2 regions of the Arthrobacter sp. 179 genome follow, and region 1 is predicted to be linked to the other one. Evidence: predicted binding sites of a transcription regulator. Region 1 holds the regulator's gene; the other holds the start of a gene.
The links. Region 1 encodes Rex, which represses fermentation and respiration genes when NADH is low (regulators of the CRP and FNR family bind a similar motif). Its sites were predicted from a motif close to CTTGTGAANNNNTTCACAAG; they were not measured.
Positions count from the first base shown of each region.

Region 1 (10,384 bases):
TGGTGCATGCGGGAGACCTTCCGGCAGTTCGCTTCGGTCGTTCCTACCGCGTGCCGGAGACCGCCGTCGAGGACTACCTGAAAACCGCGCGTGTGGACGGGACGTCGGAGACCGCCTGAGGGCGTGGTCCGCACGGTCGCCTTGGGCAAGGTAAACTAGTAGGGAACATTTAACGTCCGCGATGGTTGCTGCCTGCTCCCCGCGTGGTCGTCAGCAGAAATCAATCATTAGTCTGTGAGGAACCAAATGGGCTCAGTTATCAAGAAGCGCCGCAAGCGGATGGCCAAGAAGAAGCACCGTAAACTGCTTCGTAAGACGCGCCACCAGCGTCGCAACAAGAAGTAGCACGCGGCGGGACAGGATCCCGCCCCTGATGCTTGACGGCGGGGTTCCACCTTCGGGTGGGGCCCCGCCGTCGTCATGTCCGGGCCTTGCCGGAGGCAGGGCCCGCCCCACCCGGCTCCTAGGGGCGGAAGCGTCGGCGCATCATCCGCAGGCCGCGCCAGAGCCCGTAGACGGCGCCCGAGACGGTGGCCGCCCGGATGCCGATCGTTGCCGCATGCCGTCCACGGCGGAAGTCATATACGGGCCAGTTGTGGGCCAGGGCGTGGCGGCGCAGGCGTACATCCGGGTTGATGGCCACCGGATGTCCGACGACGGTCAGCAGCGGCACGTCGTTATAGGAATCGCTGTAGGCCCAGCTGGTCGAAAGATCCAGGCCTTCGCGGGCCGCCAGCTCGGTCACGGCGGTGGCCTTGGCCGGGCCATGCAGGATCTCGCCGACCAGCCGGCCCGTATAGACCCCCTCGTGTTGGTCCACCACGGTGCCCAGCGCACCGGAAAGGCCGAGCTTGTCGGCGATCACCTCGGCCACTTCCAAGGGGGTGGCGGTGACCAGCCACACCGGCCGGCCTCCGTCCAGATGCGCCTGGGCCAGCGCCCGGGTCCCGGGCCAGATCCGGCTGGCAATGAATTCGTCGTAGATCTCGTCGCCCAGGGCGCTCATGTCATCGACCAGGATGCCGGCGGCCAGGGCCAGCGCCTGGTCCTTGATCCGGTGGACCTGCGCGAGGTCCTCGCCGCGCACCATGAAGCTGATCTGCTGCACGCCCATCCACAGGGCGTGGCGCAGGCTGAACGCCCCCCGGCTATACATCTTCCGGGCCACGGCGAACAGACTGGCCCCGCGCATCATGGTGTTGTCGACGTCGAAGAAGGCGGCGGCATGCCCGGGGGATGGTGGGGCTGCCGGTACATGGGCGGCTCGGGGCTGCTCTGGCATCTGGATAGTCTATCCACCGAGACGGGCCACGCGAGCGGTGCCGTGCGTCACGGGGAGGATCGTTTCTGCCCGGCCGCGGGGGAGTAACGGTAGGTTTGGAGTATGGATTCTTCGCTTCAACCACCCCGGGTCAGGCTCTTGAGCCGGACCGGATGCCACCTCTGCGGGGCCGCCCGCGCCACCGTCCAGACGGTGACGGCACGGCATGGAGTCGCGTGGGACGAGGTCCTCATCGATGACGATCCGGCCCTGATGCAGCAATTCGGCGAAGAGGTGCCGGTGCTGTTGGTGGATGGGGTGCAACGCGATTTCTGGGTCATTGATGCGGATCGGCTCGAGAAGTTGATCAGTGCGTGAATCCGATGGAAAAGGCACTTCCCGAGGCGACGCTGAGTCGCATGACCGGCTATCTGCGCGCCCTGGAGGCCATGCGTGAGGTCGGTCGCCCGACGATCTCCTCGGAGGTCCTGGCCGCCGCCGCCGGAGTGAATTCCGCGATCCTGCGCAAGGACCTCTCGCTGTTGGGGACCTTCGGGACCCGGGGCGTCGGGTATCGGATCGAGGTGTTGGCCGAGACCATTTCCGAGACCCTGGGGTTGGAACGGGATTGGCGGGTCGGCATCCTCGGTGCCGGCAACCTGGGCCGCGCCTTGGCCGGCTATGCCGGTTTCCGTGAAGGCGGGTTCAGCATCCAAGCGGTCTTCGACATCGCCGAAACCGTCATTGGCGATGCCGTGGGCGGGCTGGCGGTCCGTCCGGTGGGTGAACTGGCTGCGGCCACGGCCGAACTGGGGTTGAACATGGCCGTGCTGGCCGTCCCCGGACCGGCGGCCCAGGAACTCTGCGACCGGGTCGTCGGTGCCGGGATCACCAACATCCTCAGTTTCGCCCCGGTGATCCTCCAGGTTCCCGAGGGCATCCACATGCGCCGGGTGGACATGGCCCGGGAACTGCAGATCCTGGCCTACCACGCAGGCTTCGGGGCGGGCCGCCCGGCAGACCAGGACTGAGGGCTGCTAGCGGAAGCCGCCCCGCTTACGCTGGGCCATCGCCTTGACGTAGTTCGAGGAGGGCGTCAGCCAGGCCAGGACGATGCCGGCCACGCCGAGCAGGATCACCAGGAGCGAGATCGGATCCGACGGGGTGAACAACCCGAACAGGGAGATCGCCGCTAGGACGGTGCCGGTGATGCGGGCCCCGTTGCTGCCCTTGCGGATGAAGCTGGCGATCAGCGCGTAGACCCCGGCCACGACCACCATCATGATCAGGACGACGACCTTCAGGGCGCTGATCATCGATTCGAGGTCGATCCCGGCGTCGTCGAGCTGCTGCTGGGTCTCGGGACCCTGCTGCGCGATGGCTTCGCGGATGGCCTCAACGACCATGGCGTTCGGCAGGAAGATCAGGATCAGCGCCTGCACCAGGGTGATGATCCCGGCGCCAATGATCAACCAGAATGCCGCCTTGAGCTGTTTCGGGGGTGCCGGCCGCGTGCCGGGAGTTCCCCCGAAGCCCGCTGCCCCACCGTCCGGCTGCTGGCCGTAACCGTAGCCATAGGGGGAGGGGGCGGGATTCGCATGGCCCTGTCCCACCGGGGGCAGGTTCGGCTGACCGGGCTGGCCGTAGCCCGGAGGCAGGCCCGCCCCCGGCTGCCCGGAGGAACCGGGGCCCTGGGTGCCCTGGCCGTACTGGCCCGGCTGGCCCGGAGGGTTCTGGCCGTATTGGGGGGACCCGGTGGCGTCGGCCCCGGTCTCGGGCAGGCGTTGTCCGAACTGCGGGGGACCGGGAACCGGGGGAGTGGTGCCGTCGTTGGTGGCATCCGGGTCCTGCTGCGGGTCCTCGGGGGTGGGGGTGCTCATCGTCTGTCCTCCATTGGTGTTGCGTACGGTGGGCCCAGCTCCCAGACTAATGCGCCCGACCCCTGTCGGGGCATCATCACGAAGGCTGACACTATGCGCCCGCGAGGGATGCATGAAGTGGATCACCGTCCTCCTTTTAGGCGACGCCGCAAAGGTTTGAGACACTAGATGCATGCCTGTCGCCACCGTCCACCTGCTCCGCCATGGGGAGGTCCACAACCCGGACAAGGTGCTCTATGGCCGGTTGCCCGGATTCCGCCTCTCCGATCTCGGCCGCACCATGGCGGATCGTGCCGCGGAGTACTTCGTGGCCCAGCGCGACGCCGGCGCGTCAATCGTGCATCTGGCGGCCTCGCCACTGGTCAGGGCCCAGGAAACGGCCGAGCCGACGTCCAAGGCCCTGGGCCTGCAGATCGCCACCGATGATCGACTGATCGAAGGCGGAAACCATTTCGAGGGACTCTCCGGAGTCAAGGGGCAGCTGCGCAACCCGCGGCACTGGCCCTACCTCATCAACCCGTTGCGTCCGTCCTGGGGGGAGCCCTACCGGGTCCAGGTCGAGCGCATGATGGCCGCGGTGAAGGATCACCGCGACCGGGCCGTTTCACTCGGCGGCCCCGGAGCCCAAGCCGTGCTGGTCAGCCACCAGCTACCCATTTGGGTGACGCGCCTGGCCGCCGAAAACAAGCACCTGTGGCATGACCCCCGGAAGCGGCAATGCACGCTCACGTCGGTCACCAGCCTGGATTTTGAGGGGGAACGGCTCGTTGCCGTTCGTTATACCGAACCCTGCGCTGACCTGCTGGCCAACGCGGCTAACATCCCCGGAGCCTGAAGAACACATGCCGTCCCATCCGTCCCGCCTGTCCGATTCACCGTTTCCCGCCCGACGACACGTCCTGCGCTCCGCCGCGCTCTTCGCCGCCGTCCTGCCGCTGGCCGCCTGCGCCGCGACCGAGGACCCGCTGGCGGAACAGGCCAAGGCCGGCAACGGGAAGAACTACATTGCCGGGGACGGTTCCGTCCAGGAATACGACCAGGCAAGCCGCGGGAAACCTGTGGAACTGGACGGCACGACGTACGAGGGCAAAACCATTGACTCGGCGCAGCTCAAGGACCAGATCACCGTCCTGAACTTCTGGTATGCCGCCTGCGCCCCGTGCCGGCTCGAGGCGCCGCATCTGGCCAAACTGAGCAAGGCCTTCAAATCCAAGGGCGTGCAGTTCTACGGGGTGAACGTCCGTGATGGCCAGGACACGGCGCACGCGTTCGAACGCACCTTCAAGATCGACTACCCCTCGATGCCCGACGCCGACGGATCGATCCTGCTCTCGATGACCGAATACGTCCCCCCGCAGGCCGTGCCCACCACGCTGGTGCTTGATCGCCAGGGCCGGGTGGCGGCCCGCCTGCTGGGTGAAGCCGATGAGTCCACGCTGAAGGCACTGATCTCCGACCTGGTCTCCGAGTCCGCGTGATCGCCGGGCTCGTCACTGCCCTTCCGGCGCTGGGCGTCCAGGGCAACCCCTTCGCCGAGGCCGTCCAGGACGGCTCGCTGCTGCTCTCGATCCCGGTGGCCGTCCTCGCCGGGCTCGTCTCCTTCCTATCGCCCTGCGTCCTGCCGTTGGTTCCCGGGTTCCTGGGCTATGTGACCGGGCTGACCGGGGCGGATCTGGCCGAACAGAAACGGGGCCGGATGGTCACCGGCATCGGGTTGTTCGTCCTCGGCTTCAGCGTGGTGTTCATGCTCATCGGGATCGTCTTCACCAAGGCGACCGTCTGGCTGGCCCGGGACGGGGACTGGGTCACCCAGGCCCTGGGCCTGGTGGTCATCGTCATGGGCATCGTGTTCATGGGCGGATTCTCCTGGTTCCAGCGTGATCGCAAGATCCACCACCGGCCCCCGGCAGGTCTCTGGGGTGCCCCCGTGCTGGGCATGACGTTCGGTCTGGGATGGGCCCCATGCATCGGGCCCACCCTGTCCGCAGTGCTGATCATGAGTACCGGCCCCGACGCGAATGTGGCCCGCGGTGCCCTGCTGACCTTCACCTACTGCCTGGGCCTGGGGGTGCCGTTCCTGCTCATCGCCCTGGGATTCAGGAGGGCCGCGGGGACGTTGGCCTTCTTCAAGCGCCACCAGGTGGCCGTCATGCGCGCCGGCGGCCTCCTGCTCATCCTGTTGGGCCTCGTGATGGTCACGGGGCTGTGGGGTGAATGGGTCGTGCAACTGCAAACATGGTTCGCCAACGAGATAAGGTTGCCGATTTGATGGCCCTGAACAGCAAGTCCAATCACGCATCGTCGGGTTCCGCGGGCGGGAAGAACCCCCGGGGAGGCCGCAAGCCCGAGGTGGCGGTACCGTCCCTGGGGCCCTGGGGCATGGTGAGGTGGGCCTGGACCCAGCTGACCAGCATGCGTACCGCCTTGTTCCTGCTCCTGTTGCTGGCCGTGGCCACCGTGCCGGGATCGCTGTTCCCGCAGCGCCCGGTGAACCCGACGGAGGTCACCGCCTACCTGGAGAACAAGCCGGTGCTGGGGGAATGGCTCGATACCTTCCAGCTCTTCGACGTGTTCTCCTCCGTCTGGTTCTCCGCGATCTACCTGCTGCTGTTCATCTCGTTGATCGGCTGTGTCTTTCCCCGGGCGAAGAAGCACTACAAGACCTTGCGCACCCCGCCACCGCGTACCCCGGCCCGGCTGTCGCGGCTCCCCGAGAACGGGAGCTTCGAACTGGCCGACGATCCGGCCGCCCGCAGCGACGGGGAGGTCCTCGACCGCTCCGCCGCCCTGCTGCGCAAACGCGGTTACCGGGTCGAGAAACGTCCCGGGGGCACGACGCCGTCGGTGGCCGCCGAACGCGGCTACGTCCGTGAAATCGGGAACCTGGTCTTCCACTTCTCGCTCATCGGCGTCTTGGCCTCCGTCGCGATCGGTGGGGTCTACGGGTACACCGGCCAGCGGATCGTCGTGGAGGGTGAGTCCTTCGTGAACACGCTGGTCTCCTACGACTCCTTCAATCCCGGAACCGGTTTCAAGGAAGGCTCGCTGAGCCCCTTCTCCGTCGCTCTGGACGACTTCGATGTCACCTACGACCGCGAATCGACCACACACTTCGGCCAGCCCATCGACTTCCATGCCCAGGTCACCACGTCCGAACCCGGCCAGAAGCCACGGAAGCAGGATCTGCGCGTGAACCATCCGCTGCGGATCGGTGGCACCGCCGTCTATCTGGTGGCCAACGGGTACGCCCCGGACATCGTCGTGCACGACGGCAACGGCAAGGTGGCCTACTCCGGCCCGGTGGTGGCGGTGCCGCAGGACGAGGTCTTCACCTCCCTGCTGGTCCTGAAGGTCCCCGACGCGGCCCCCGACCAGCTCGGTTTCGTCGGCCTGTTCCTCCCCACGGCGGGGATCACCGCCGAGGGGGTGGGGGTCTCCCTAGATCCGAGCCCGACGGAACCGCAACTGCAGCTGAACTCCTACTACGGTGACCTCGGTCTGGACTCCGGGGATCCACAGAACGTCTTCGTCCTGGACACCGACGACCTGAACGAACTGAACAGCAGGAAGCTGGACGCCGGCGGCCTGGTCGTCAATGCCGGCCAGACGGTGGAACTGCCCCAGGACAAGGGCACGATCACCTTCAAGGGCATCAAACGCTACGCCGCCCTGGACGTCCACCACGATCCGGGCAAGCTGCCGGTGGGCATCTTCGCCGCCTTGGCCCTGATGGGTCTGGCCGTTTCCCTGTTCACCCCCCGCCGGCGTGCCTGGATCAAGGTGCACCCCGCCGCGGGCGAATCGGGTGGCTCCGGGGAAAAGAGTGGGCGTATCATCGAATACGGAGTGCTCGCCCGTGGCGAGGACCCGCGTGTACGGCAGGAAGCCCGGGAGATTCGCACACTTCTTGAGCGTGAATTCACCGGCACCGACCGGACCGAAGTTTAGGAGACAGAGGAAAAACGCATGCCCACGATCAACGAAAACCTCGGCGCCTACAGCGACCTCTTCATGCTGCTGGCGGCCATGGCCTACGCCATTGCCTTCATCGCCTTCGCCTGGGATCTGGCCAAATCGAGCCGCACCATCCGTGAACTCGAATCGGGCCTGCTGGCCGAGGAGGCCAAGCAGCTGGCCATGGCCGGTGCCGCCGGAACGGGATCCGCACGTGGCGCCGCCGCGACCAGCGCTCCTGCTGGTCCGCATGCCCCCGCCGAAGACGATGGCCTGCTGGTCAACGAATCGATGAACTACACCCGGGATGCCGGCAAGCGCACGGCAGCCCGCATCGGAGTCTCGGTGGCCTGGATCGGCGTACTGATCCACGGGTTCGCCGTCGTCTCCCGCGCCATCGCTGCCGGCCGGGTGCCGTGGGGGAACATGTACGAATTCCTCACCACCGGCGCCTTCCTGGTGGCTGCGGTGTTCCTGGTCGTGCTGCTGCGCAAGGACCTGCGCTTCATGGGGACCTTCGTCATCGGCCTGGTGACGTTGATGCTGTGTGCCGCGACGATGGGCTTCCCCACCCCGGTCGCGCATCTGGTCCCGGCGTTGCAGAGCCCCTGGCTGGTCATCCACGTCTCCATTGCCGTCCTGGCCTCTTCGCTGTTCACGATCACCTTCGCGTTGAGCGTCCTGCAGCTGATGCAGGCAGACCGCCAATCGAAGCTGGCCGCCGGCAAATCCGATAAATTGGCGTTCCTGCGTCTGGTTCCCAGCGCGGCCGCGTTGGAGAACTTCGCCTACCGGATCAACGCCGTCGCGTTCGTGATGTGGACGTTCACCCTCATCGCCGGTGCCGTCTGGGCCGAAGCCGCCTGGGGCCGTTATTGGGGCTGGGACACCAAGGAAGTCTGGACCTTCGTGATCTGGGTGGTCTTCGCCGGCTACCTGCACGCCCGGGCCACCCGTGGCTGGACCGGCACCCGGTCGGCCTGGTTGAGCATCATCGGCTACCTGTGCATCGTCTTCAACTTCACCGTGGTGAACCTGTACTTCAACGGCCTGCACTCCTACGCGGGAGTCTAGCCACCGCCGGATCCCCGAGGGGCCCGGGAGGAGACCGCAAGGTTTCCTCCCGGGCCCTCTTCGTCCAGAGGGTGGCCTCGGGACGGCAGGCGGGAGGCGGGACCGCAGGGAACGACGCAAGCCCCGGCAGTGTGCCCTCCGGCGCCCGGGCGATGACCTAGAGTGGTTTGATGCCCTCAGCCCAGGACCCCCTGCCCTTCCACCGCACTGCCATGTTGCCGCTGCTGCTGGCCATGGTCGCCATCGCGCTGGCGCTGGTTTCGACGTTCCTGGCGGCACTGGTGGCCAAGCTGGTGCTGCTGGGGCTGGCCATGCTCTTCGTGGTGGGCTGCGGTGTGAGCCTGGGGATCCTCTTCGCCCGCGTCCGGAAGGAAGCAGCAAAGCAGCCTCGCGACTGAACTGTGCAGGGCCCCTTCGGCCCAGGAAGGGTGCCTAGCTGCTCGGCGGGTTCGAGTCCTGGTCGGAGGAATGCGTCCCATCGTCATGCGGTGGGTTCTGGTTCTTCCGGGCTTGCTCCTCACGGGCCCTCAGCTCGGCCTCACGGCGACGCAGGTCCTCCTCCTTGGCGCGTTGGCGCCGTTGGGTTTCGAGGCTGCGCAGGAAGTCCGGGTCGTCGTCGGGGGCCGCCGGGCCACGGGTGGGCCGCTGGCCCTGGGAGGGGCCCGAGCCCGAGTCGTCCGGACGGCCGAGCCAGAACCATAAGAGGGCCCCGATGAGCGGAAGCAGGATGATGGCCAGGATCCACCAGGGCTTGGCGATGCTGCGCACCCGGTCCGCCGGTGTCTGCACGCACTGGATCACTGCGTAGATGGTGACGGCGAGGGCCACCAGTGCACCGAGCATCAAGTTTCTGACCATGGATCCATTGTAGTGAAGAAAACGTGCCGCTGCTCCAGCCGGTAGAATCGAAGAGTGCAGTTCCTCAAGTACTCCCTCATCCGTCTGGTCCTCTTCTTCGCGGTCTTCGCCGCCCTGTACTGGTTGTTGGGCTTTTCCCCCTGGTTGGCCGCCATCATCGCGGCCGTGATCGCCTTCTGCGTGGCCTATCTGTTCCTGAACCGGATGCGGACTGAAAGCGTCCGGCAGGTCCAGGGACGGGTGGAGGAGCTACGCCGGAGCCCGGGGACCCACAAGGGGACGGTCGAACGTGAGGACGAGGACGCCGAGGACGACTTCCAGTAGTCCAGCGCGGATCAGCCCTGCTGACGGAGCACGACCGTCACGACCATGCCGATGGCGAAAAGCACGCTGTAGCCGAGGTTGATGAACCCGGTCTGCCGTAGCACCGGGATCAGGGCCGCGCGCCGACGGGTGCGCAACATGACCCAGGACGGCATCAGACACAGCGGGGCGATCAGGACGACGAGCATCAGCCAGGGGAAGTCGGCCACGACCAGCAGCGGCAGCAGCAGGGCCAGCCCCAGCATCAGCACATAGGAGATGCGGGCCCCGTCATCGCCCAGACGCACCGCCAGGGTCCTTTTGCCGACCTCGCGGTCGGTGGGGATGTCGCGCACGTTGTTGGCCATCAGCAGGGCCGTGGCGATCAATCCGGTGGCACAGGCACCGACCCAGGCGGTCGCAGGCAGTTCGAGGACCTGGGTGAACGTGGTGCCCAGGGTGGCGACGAGGCCGAAGAACAAGAAGACGAACACCTCGCCCAGGCCCTGGTAGCCGTAGGGCCGGTCCCCGCCGGTATAGCCCCAGGCCGCGAAGATCGCGGCGACCCCGACCAGCAGCAGCGGCCAGGCCTCGGACAGGACCACCAGGGCCAGCCCGGCCACCGCGGCGGCAGCGAAACAGCCGAAGGCAGCGGCCTTGACCCGGCCAGGCTTCGCCGCGCCGGAGCCGGTCAGCCGCAACGGGCCGACGCGGACGTCGTCGGTGCCGCGGATCCCGTCGGAGTAGTCGTTGGCGTAGTTCACGCCGATCTGCAGCAGCAAGGACACCAGGGCGGCCAGCCCGGCGCGGATCCAATGGACTTCGCCCGCCACCCCGAATGCCGCCGCCGTGCCGATGATGACCGGGGCGATGGCCATCGGGAGGGTGCGCAGCCGGGCGCCTTCGATCCATTGGGCGGGTGTGGCCACGGCAGGGTCCTCTCGGGTGGGTGCTGGCTGTTGGTCCAGCGTCCTATTCTCTCCCTGCCGCCGCCAACTGGGAAATTGCCGCCCGACGGTCGGGTTTGCCGCCCGGGAGGGCAGGAAGCTCGGGG
Region 1 is NZ_JBQSYU010000016.1:3,868-14,251, reverse strand. Features, by position in the region: gene ACT3UE_RS10655 (helix-turn-helix domain-containing protein) at 1-119, shown strand, start outside; gene ACT3UE_RS10650 (30S ribosomal protein bS22) at 247-345, shown strand; gene ACT3UE_RS10645 (HAD family hydrolase) at 464-1,282, opposite strand; gene ACT3UE_RS10640 (glutaredoxin family protein) at 1,385-1,639, shown strand; gene ACT3UE_RS10635 (redox-sensing transcriptional repressor Rex) at 1,645-2,292, shown strand; gene ACT3UE_RS10630 (hypothetical protein) at 2,299-3,141, opposite strand; gene ACT3UE_RS10625 (histidine phosphatase family protein) at 3,314-3,976, shown strand; gene ACT3UE_RS10620 (TlpA family protein disulfide reductase) at 3,984-4,619, shown strand; gene ACT3UE_RS10615 (cytochrome c biogenesis CcdA family protein) at 4,616-5,410, shown strand; gene resB (cytochrome c biogenesis protein ResB) at 5,410-7,089, shown strand; gene ccsB (c-type cytochrome biogenesis protein CcsB) at 7,108-8,169, shown strand; gene ACT3UE_RS10600 (hypothetical protein) at 8,340-8,567, shown strand; gene ACT3UE_RS10595 (PLDc N-terminal domain-containing protein) at 8,602-9,027, opposite strand; gene ACT3UE_RS10590 (DUF4229 domain-containing protein) at 9,082-9,351, shown strand; gene ACT3UE_RS10585 (1,4-dihydroxy-2-naphthoate polyprenyltransferase) at 9,363-10,259, opposite strand; gene ACT3UE_RS10580 (AMP-binding protein) at 10,303-10,384, opposite strand, start outside.

Region 2 (10,384 bases), on a different contig from region 1:
CGGTGGAGACCACGGCAATCTTGTGCTCCTTGTTCTTCACGGTGTCCAGAGCCGACGTGTCCTTGGCCGGGGCGGCCTTCGTGGACTTCGTGGCCGGCGCCGAGGAGGAGGACTTCTCCGCGGTCTCGGTTTCCGATGCCGACGAGGCAGCACTGCTGCTCACCGGTGCCGAGCTGGAGGCTGCTGCCGAGGTTTCCTGCGTGGCCGGCGCCGACGATGAATCGTCGGAGCTGCCCGTGGAGGAACATCCGGTGGCTGCCAGCAGTACCGCGAATCCGGCGGCGGTGACCCCCAGTGTGCGGCGTGCTCGGCTATCGATCCGACGATCCATGCTCTTGTCCTGCTTCCTGCCCGGTGCGTGGGCTGGTGATCCGGTGCCACTGATGGCGCCGGTGGTGATTACACGGTGGCTTCTGCCTCGACCGTGATGTCTTCGGTTTTTTCTACTGCGGGGAAAGCCACCGGGTGGGTTCCCGCCAGTTCCTCGATGACGCGAACCACCTGGCAGGAGTAGCCGAACTCGTTGTCGTACCAGACGTAGACGACGGCGTTTCGGCCGTTGGCGATGGTCGCCAGCCCGTCGACGATGCCGGCGCGGCGCGAACCGACGAAATCGGTGGAGACGATCTCCGGGGAGTCGATGTAGTCGATCTGCTTATGCAGTTCGGCTCCCAGCGACGTCTGACGCAGGTAGGTGTTCAGCTCTTCCTTGGTGGTGTCCTTCTCCAGGTTCAGGTTCAGGATCGCCATGGAGACATCGGGGGTGGGGACGCGAATCGCGTTTCCGGTCAGCTTGCCCTCGAATTCGGGCAGTGCCTTCGATACTGCCTTCGCGGCACCGGTTTCGGTGATGACCATGTTCAACGCCGCCGACCGTCCACGACGGTCTCCCTTATGGAAGTTATCGGTCAGGTTTTGGTCGTTGGTGAACGAGTGGACGGTTTCCACGTGACCGTGGGTGACACCGTATTCGTCGTTGATCGCCTTGAGCACCGGGGTGATCGCGTTCGTCGTGCAGGACGCCGCGGAGACGATCGTGTCGTCGGCGGCAATGTCGCCGTGGTTGATGCCGTGCACGATGTTCTTCACATCGCCCTTGCCCGGAGCGGTCAGCAGGACCTGGGATACGCCCTTGGCCTTGAGGTGCTGGCCCAGTCCTTCGCGGTCGCGCCAGCGGCCCGTGTTGTCCACAACGATCGCCTTGTCGATGCCGTAGGCGGTGTAGTCCACGGTGGTCGGGTCGTTGGAGTAGATGACCTGGATCAGGGTTCCGTTGGCGAGGATCGTGTTGTTTTCCTCGTCGACGGTGATCGAGCCTTCGAAGGGTCCGTGCACCGAGTCCCGGCGCAACAGCGAGGCGCGCTTGACCAGATCGTTCTCGCCGTTCTTGCGCACCACGATGGCGCGCAGGCGCAGTCCGTAGCCGCCGCGCTCGATGAGGATGCGCGCCAGCAGCCGTCCGATGCGTCCGAAGCCGTAAAGCACGATATCGCGGGATTCGACGTCGGTGCGCCCGGCGCCGCCGGCCCTTTCGGCGAATTCGGCGGCCAGGAAGTCCTGCAGCACGGCGCCGTTGCCCTGTTCGTTGAATTTGCGGGCCAGCCGGGCCAAATCCACCGAGACCGCACCGAGATCCAGTGAGTCAAGGCCCTGGAGCAGGGGAAGTGTTTGGGAGGGGGAGAGTTCCACGCCGTCAATATGGCGGGCCACCCGGTGGGCCTTGAGGATGTCGATCGGGGATTTGTTGATGAGCTTGCGCCCGTAGATGGAGGTCACCACATTGTTCTTGCGGTACAGACGCCCAATCAGGGGAATCATGGCCTCGGCGAGTTCCTCGCGGCCGCTCCATTCGTTCTGGGCGGCGACAGACTGCTGGGTCACTTTTTGTCCTTCCAATTCAGCCGGCAGGGATCCACTAGCCGGTTGGCACCGCGAAAGCACCATTGCAGATACGGTTGGTTGGGGTCCGAGATTCCTCTCCCCCCGGGGCTGAGCCCACCTCCATTCTAGGTTGTTGGCCCCCGATCACCGCATTGATGCCGGTGAACTCACTCACATGACCTGAAGAGTCCCTGAGGTCCATGTCAGGCCATGACAGCGCGATGACAGGGTCTTGACAGTGGCGCACCCCATGCTGGTTTCCAACAGTGCACCGCACGACAGCATGAAAGGAACCAACCATGGAAACCACCCACGACTGGGCCATTGAAGCCCACGGCCTCATCAAGACCTTCGGCACTCATCGAGCCGTCGACGGCGTCGACCTCCACGTCAAAACCGGAACCGTCTATGGGGTCCTCGGACCCAATGGTGCCGGGAAAACCACCACGATCAGCATGCTCGCCACCCTTTTGCGCCCGGACGGCGGACAGGCGAAGATCTTCGGGCACGACGTCGTTGCCGAGGCCCAGATCGTCCGGCAGCTCGTCGGGGTGACCGCCCAATTCGCGTCCGTCGACGAGAAGCTCAGTGCGACGGAGAATCTCGTCATCTTTTCCCGTCTCCTCGGTCTGGGCCGGCGCGCCTCGCGTGTCAAGGCCGAGGAACTGTTGGAGGAGTTCGGTCTGAGCGAAGCAGCCCGCCGGCCGCTGGCAAAGTTCTCCGGCGGAATGCGCCGGCGGCTGGACCTGGCGGCCAGCCTCATTGCCCAACCTCCACTGATCTTCTTGGACGAACCCACCACCGGGTTGGACCCCAGGACGCGCACCCAGATGTGGGAAACGATCCGCCGGCTGGTCGCCGGAGGATCCACGGTCCTGCTCACCACCCAGATGCTCGACGAGGCGGACCAGCTGGCCAGCCGCATTGCCGTCATCGACCATGGCACCGTCGTCGCCGAAGGAACACCCGATGACCTCAAAGCCTCCATCGGCACGGCCTCCTTGCAGCTACGCCTGCAGGATTCCGCCGACGTGGGCGGATCGTTGGAGATCATCCACCGGGTGCTGGGAGTTCAGGGAACGGTCTCCCCCGAAGCCGCCCGGATCACGGCACCGATGACCGGCGTGGATCGGGTGACCGACCTGTTGGTTGAAATGCGGGCTTCAGGGATCACCCTGGCGGAGATGAGCGTCCAGAAGCCCACCCTCGACGAGGTCTTCCTCGGTATTACCGGACATCCCACCGCAAGCGACGACACCGACGCCGATGCCGACGCACTGGCAAGGATCTACTCATGAGTACAGCCACCATCATTCCCGGCGCCGAACGCCAACTCACGAACCACACCTCGGCGGCCCAGACACTACAGAACACGCTGACCATGGCCTACCGTGGCCTGCTGAAAATCAAACGGACCCCCGAACAGCTCATCGACGTCACCGTTCAACCGATTCTGTTTACGCTCATGTTTACCGTCCTCTTCGGCGGAGCGGTCGCCGGGGATACCGCCAGCTATTTGCCCTTGCTCATCCCCGGCATTCTGGTCCAGACGGTCATTACCACGTCGGTGGTCACCGGCACCCAGCTGCGCGAAGACATGGACAAGGGGGTCTTTGACCGTTTCAAGTCCCTGCCGATCGCACGGATCGCCCCCTTATCGGGAGCGTTGCTCGCCGACACGGTGCGTTATGCGATCGCTACGACCTTGACCTTCGCGATGGGGTACCTGTTGGGGTACCACCCGCAGGGAGGGTTGTCTGCCGTGGTGATGGCCGGGCTCTTGGTCATTGCCTGCTCCTGGGCCATCAGCTGGATCTTCGCCTTCTTTGGTGTCGTCGCCCGCAGCGCCTCCAGCGTTCAAGGAATTTCCATGATCGTGCTCTTCCCGTTGACGTTCCTGTCCAATGCCTTCGTCCCGGTGGACACGTTGCCGACCTGGTTACAGGGTTTCGTCCAGGTCAATCCGGTGTCCCACCTGGTGAGCGCCGTCCGAGACCTCGCCAACAACGGGGTCGTCGGAACGGATCTGGTCATGTCATTGATCGGGGCTGCTGTCATCGTGGCCGTTTTCGCCCCGTTGACCGTGCGCGCCTATATGCGCAAGGCCTAATCCCCCGGTCGGTGTTCTTGGAGGGCGCTACGGACCGTGTCCTGACGCAAGAGCGTGAGGGCACGGTCCAGTGCTTCCTGCAGGTCGAGCCCATCCACGCGGAGTCGGGCGGCCTCCAGTGCACCCGCCCCGAACCTACCGGCGATATGTTCAGAAAAAGTGCGTACGTTCAGGCTCGGGAGGGTCTGTTGGACCCCGATCCGGGTCGCCAGGGCCAGCAGGTCCAACCCGTCGAATTGCCGCTCCGGGAGTAGCCCCGGCCCGGTCGGGCGCAGCAGCCAGGCAGCAATCGCCATCAATCCGGAGCCCGAGACGGGCACATCGATGGAGGCGCCCTGGAGCCGGTGCCTGGCCAGGATCCCCGAGCGCAGCCGGCGAACCGTCGGCAGGGACCACGATGCGTCGGTCTCCGCTACCCTCATATGGGCCAGGACGGCCCCCGCTGCCAGAATCTGATACCACGGATCGTGCTCCCCGGGCCCCTGCGTCTGGAGCGCTTGCCGGTAATGCGCCAACCCGAGTTCCGTCTGCCCTGAAGCCAGCTCCACCTCGGCCAGCCCGGAAAGACCCATCCCCTGCCGGCCGCCGGCGCCAAAACCCGGGGTGCTTTCTTCGGTGTTCATTCCGTCAAAGATCCGGGCGGCCACCTCATAATCGCCGCCGGAGAGCCGAGCCATGGCCTCCAGCCAATCGAGTTGGTCCAGATCGGGATGGGCGCGTAGGGCACGTTGGCCAGCTCGGGCCCGTTCAATCCAGTCCAGGGACCGCTCGGGGTACCCCAGCTGAACGTGCAAAGACGCGATGGATTGGGCCGTGGACGCCTGACTCCACAGATGCCCGTCGGAGACTGCCAGATCGTAGGCCTGCAGAAGACCCGGCAGGGCCCGGTTGGTGTGGCCGTCATTTTCTGCCAGATGGGAGGTCAAGAGCAAGGCAAGCGCCTTCACGGCAGGATCAGGGGAGCTGACGAGGCGGGCCAGCTGGGCACGTCCGGCGTCCATGCCCTGCAGAGCCGCCACCAGCAGCCGGCTTGCCGCGGCAATCCGCGGCATCGAGGGTGTCGCCATCGCCAGGGTGTGCCGCAAACGTCCCATAGCCAACAGTGCGGCCCGCCGCTCGCCGAACGGGAAACCGGTCGCGGCCAGCAGATCGGACAACACGACGACGTCGAGGGTCTCGGGCGTCGCGCGGTAACCCACCGTGGCGTGTTCTACCGCTGCCCCGAAGGTGAACAGATCGGAGTTCGCCCCGGACATGGTCCAGAAGTAACCCATCACCCCGTAGAGGGTCAGGATCACCGAGGCGTCCCTGCGGTCCAACGCCTCACGGAGGATCGCCACCAGGTTTTCTTGTTCGACGGCAAAACCGGCGAAGGCCCTCCGTTGATCCCCGGAATCCAGTGCCGGCAACATGTCACGGCAATATGACACACCCCAGGAGGCCAGCGCCTGTTGCACCAGACCCCTTTCCCCGGCGCTATCAAGTGCGTGGGCGGCAAATTCGCGGACGGTTTCCAGCAAGCGGTAGCGCAGTTCCCCGGTACGTGACTCCTCGGAGACGGTCACCAAGGACTGCTCCACCAGGGCACCGAGCCCGTCCTCGATGTCATGCCCTCCGCCGGCCACGGCTCGTGCTCCGCCGGCACTGAACCCGTCGGCAAAGACCGAGAGCCGGCCGAGTAACTGCTGTTCGGGCGCCTCGAGGAGATTCCAGCTCCAATCGATCACCGCGGACAGTGTTTGGTGTCGTCGCGGAGCCGCCCGGTCACCGACGGTCAGCAGGACGAATCGGTCATCGAGGCGCTGCAGGATTTCCTGCACGGTCATCGACCTGACCCGCGCCGCAGCCAGTTCAATCGCCAGCGGCAGACCGTCAAGATGCTGGCAGAGCATCGAGACCTCAGCTGCCGGCAGGGACACCGCGGGCCGAGCAGCCCGAGCCCGTGCGGTGAAGAGCTCAACCGCCGCCCCGCCGGTTTCAGCCGGAAGTGGGCCAAGTGCGTAGATCTGTTCCGCAGCAATACGTAGTGGTGAGCGACTGGTCGCGAGCACTCTGACCCCGGGGCAGCTGGCGAGAATATCAGCAATCCAGCGGGCAGCCTGCTCGATCAGATGCTCACAGTTGTCCATGACCAGCAAGGTGTCACGTTCAGCCAGGAGACCAAGGATGCGTGCCCGCACATCGAGTCGTGCCGGCGCCTCCAACGAACCGATCCGTGGTGCCGCCTCCCGGATCCCCAGTGTTGAGGCCAGGGCGAGGCCAAGATCTTCCCCGGAAGCAACACCCGCCAATTCGACAAAGACAACGAAGGGCCCTGACCGTCCCGCAGCTGCTGCAGCTTCTTGGGCTAGCCGGGTTTTGCCGAGTCCGCCGGGCCCGAGGATGGTGATCAAGCGCCCGGTGCCCAGCAGGGAACTCAAGGCCTCAAGGTCCGCGGCACGGCCCACGAGTTCATTGGGAGCCGCACGGAGGCCGATATGGGGGCGATTCCCGCTGTGTTCGGTTTCGGCAGTCAAGAGCCGGGCATTGAGCTCCACCAACCGTGGCACCGGGTCGGTTCCCAAGGAATCGCGCAGCTCTCTGCGGTGCCGGGCAAAAAGTCTGAGTGCTTCGTGGGAGGCGCCGGCCGCGGCGTGGGCGCGCATCCGCAGTTCCAAGATTGTTTCGTCTGCCCCGGAATCATCGACGGCGTCGAGATCGCTGAGCGCCCCGGGCCCATCACCGGCAAGGATCCTGGCCTCGGCGCGCAAAGTGTGCGATTTGACCCGCAGTCCTTCCCAGCGGCTCGCCAGCAGCTCCCCCATTTCGCTCACACCCAGATCGGCGCCAGGTGCGGCACGCCGCAGGCCGAGGGCCTGTGTGATGGCCGATGCGGCGTTCTCTGCCTCACCGTGTTCCAGGTGGTGCCTGGCCTCTTCGGCCAAAAATTCTGCCCGCCCCAGATCGATTTCTCGGGGCTCGACCCGCAGCAGGTAGCCCGTGGCCGTGGATTCAATCAGCCCGGGGGCCAGCACCTGTCGTAGCCGGGAGACCAGTGTCTGGATCGAGGCCCGCGGGTCACGAGGTGGCGTTCCGGCCCAAATATCTTCGGCCAGTCCCCCGACCGATACCGATACTCCGGGTGTCAGGGCCAGCGCGACAAGAAGGCCCTTGCCGCGCACCCCTGGTGGTTCAACCAGGCCGTCGGAATCTCGCCCGGAAGCCAGCCCCGTGCCGAGGATCGCGACGCGTAGATGGGCTTCAGGTTCCGGGGGCACATCCCGAGCCTAGCAAGGACGGGCCCGGCTGAATCCAGTCCTCCGGCGCGCCGACCACAAACCATGGCTTCGAAGACATCTTCGATTAGACTGGGTGTGGCGGCGCCCCGTCTCTTGCGTCGCCGGCACGGTTCCCCCAGACCGTGCCCATCAACCGACCCTGCCCCTTCACCTCGGGCAGGGTCGGTTGCCGGTTCAGGGGCGTCCACCCATGGTCTCGTACAGACCCCACCCGTCATCTAGGTGTACTGATCAGGGACGTTAGTTAAACGATTGATGGGTGGCTGGTTCCCGATAGCGGTATGGGGCCTGTGGTGATTGTATTCATGAATCCAGGCCGGCAACGCGTCTCGACGGGTGGCCTCGTCGCCGTAGAACTTGGCGTAGGCCCACCCGTCATTCAGTGTCCGGTGGAACCGTTCGATCTTGCCATTGGTCTGGGGCCGGTAGGGCCTGGTCCTCTTGGGCTTGATCCCCAGCTCCCCGCAGGCATCGCGCCAGGCATGTGAGCGATAGGCGGAACCGTTATCGGATAGCACCCGCTCCACGGTGACGTCCCTGTCCGCGAACCAGGCCACGGCCCTCTCCAGCACGGCGATGGCCGTGACGGCCTTTTCATCATCGTGGATCTCGGCGTAGGCGATGCGGGAGTGGTCATCGATCACGGTATGTACGAACGCGGTACCCATTTTCGGGTTGTAGGTCGTATTGCGGGGCTTGTCCGGGGTCGCCGCACGGTTTTTGTCCCCTGCCTGTCGGCCTACGTATCGGTGGCCTCCACCGTCGGGGATGTTCCCGAACTTGGTGACGTCCACGTGGATCATGGATCCGGGATAAGGATGTTCGTAGCGGCGGATCGGCTCGCCGGTGACCCGATCGATATAACGCAACCGGTTGATGTGGCAGCGGACCAGCACCGCGTGCACGGTCGAGGCTGCCAGGCCCAGCCGGTAGGCGATCTGGACCGGGCCCAACCGTTTTCGCCAGCGCAGGGCAACGATCTTCTTCACCATGGCCTGCCTGGTGCGTGCCGGGCACGTCCTGGGCCGGCTGGTTTTATCGGCCATTGCTGCCGGGCCGTGGACCCGATAGCGCTCTGCCCAGCGTTTGGCCGTAGGCCAGGAGACCATGAACATCTTCGCCGCGGTGGACACGCTCCAGCGATCTTCGACGATGAGCCTGGCAAGTCTCAGACGTGCTTTCGGAGTCAAGGCTGCATTAGCGTGGGACATGAAGGCCTCCTGTTTGTGAAGCGGTTTCTTAGACAGCTCCACTCCACATCAGGGGGCCTTCTTCATCCCATTAATTCAGATCGTGTCGTGGCACGAGTTCAACGAACCTCCCTGGGCAGTACATCTAGGCCACAAAGGGGCACTGCGCATCTACACTGACGGAAGGTCCGGCATGTCGCCGTCAACCGACAACTGACTGGGGGGTTATGAGAATCGGGGACTTATCCCGCGAGCACCGTCATCTGGGAGTGGTCTTTCTCGACGAGACGATGGCCATCAACGGGACGTTGGAGTATTTCAGGGCTATTTGGGTCGGCAGCGAATATCGGCAGGTGCTAACCATTAGTGGCTGGGTTTCACCGCCACTGTCATTGGACGCAGAGATCGAAGTCCAAGAACCCCACACCGGCCCACTGGCTGCCAGCGCAGAGATCACGTCGTGAAGCGCGCAGCAGAGCACTCCGGCATGTACTAGAACATACTTTCGACTATGGTTAAACCTCGCCAACCACCGGGGAGGACACCATCAATAAGGTCGACGTCGCTCAAGCGTTGCGGATCCTCAACTCGGATTTGGCCAGCGGGGGTCGCCAACACCATCTCAAGCGGGCCCTGATGCCGGGCGACTACCCGCCACAGATCCATCCCGATGACTGGGAACCAGATGACGAGTCCGATCGCAGTCCCGTCCAACCCGAATGAGCTCGGCCGCAGAACGTGGCGGGACGTGGTGGATCATAGGGGACGGGATGGCCTGTACGCCGGGTTCTGTACCGGCAGCGGTTACCCGATTGCCGGTGACGATCATCCATCTAGGAGCACCGTTGCCGATGCCCTCACGCGGCCTACCCGACTACTGGGGCGAACAGCCCTCATACGCAGCCTGTCTGGCCTTGCTCCGGGTGGGGTTTACCGAGCCGCCCCAGTCACCTGGGGCGCTGGTGGTCTCTTACACCACCTTTTCACCCTGACCCGCACGAGGCGGGCGGTCTGTTTTCTGTGGCACTATCCTGCGGGTTACCCCGAGTGGGCGTTACCCACCACCCTGTTCTGTGGAGCCCGGACGTTCCTCGGGCCGCTTGCGCGACACGCGATCGTCCAGCCATCCCGTCCGCCGAATAGTCTACCGTGCTCCGGGTCTGGTCTGGGCGGCGACACCTATGTGTCGATCGTCGGCCCCCTCCAAGACGTGCGGCTCCTCGGCTCGCAGTGGTTCTTTGTCTGGCCCGGGGTGGACAGGCTGTGCTCGGCCGGTGCCTGCCACCGGGCTGGATGGCGACACCTTCTCGACGAGGGGCAGCAGGAGGGTGCCGATGCGGCCAACCGACTGGTGGCCCGGCTGCATCGAGGCAAGCAACGCAATTCCTGCCATGAGGATCACGTAGATCACCACGGCTTCGTACCTGTTGTCCTCCGCCATGATCTTTGCGTAGCGCGCCACGGCAAGTATCGCGAAGCCATGGAGCAGGAAAATGGAGAGGCTCCGCTGGCCAAACCTGACCAGCAGGCCGGGGTCGCGGGGAACCAGGACCAGCAGACCGGCGGTGAGCACCACGGCACAGATCTGTAGCACGAGTCGATAGATGACACCCGTGGGATCGGAAACATCCAGGACGTCGTAGCCCCTGCTCCCGTAGAACCACTTGTGGTTCGGCGCCCAATACAGCAAGAAGCCGAACGTGAGCAGTGCCGAGACGGCCACCACTACCCGGCCCCTCACCAGCAATCGGGAAAGGTAGGCCAGAATAGGCTTGCCGTAGATGAAACCAAGAACGAAGAACGGGAGGAAGACCAGGGTGCGGGAGGCACTGTAGGGGTAATCAAGCACGTCGATCGTCCCGGATGCCAGCGAAATGAGGACTGAAAGCATAAGGCTCGTGCGGGGAATTTTCGCGATCAGCGGG
Region 2 is NZ_JBQSYU010000019.1:30,257-40,640, forward strand. Features, by position in the region: gene ACT3UE_RS11770 (hypothetical protein) at 1-331, opposite strand, end outside; gene ACT3UE_RS11775 (glyceraldehyde-3-phosphate dehydrogenase) at 400-1,881, opposite strand; gene ACT3UE_RS11780 (ATP-binding cassette domain-containing protein) at 2,181-3,179, shown strand; gene ACT3UE_RS11785 (ABC transporter permease) at 3,176-3,991, shown strand; gene ACT3UE_RS11790 (BTAD domain-containing putative transcriptional regulator) at 3,988-7,248, opposite strand; gene ACT3UE_RS11795 (IS481 family transposase) at 7,488-8,480, opposite strand; RNA gene rnpB (RNase P RNA component class A) at 9,222-9,590, opposite strand; gene ACT3UE_RS11805 (acyltransferase family protein) at 9,604-10,384, opposite strand, start outside.
Region 2: the regulator Rex is predicted to act here: its motif matches at 2,040-2,059, upstream of ACT3UE_RS11775 (glyceraldehyde-3-phosphate dehydrogenase).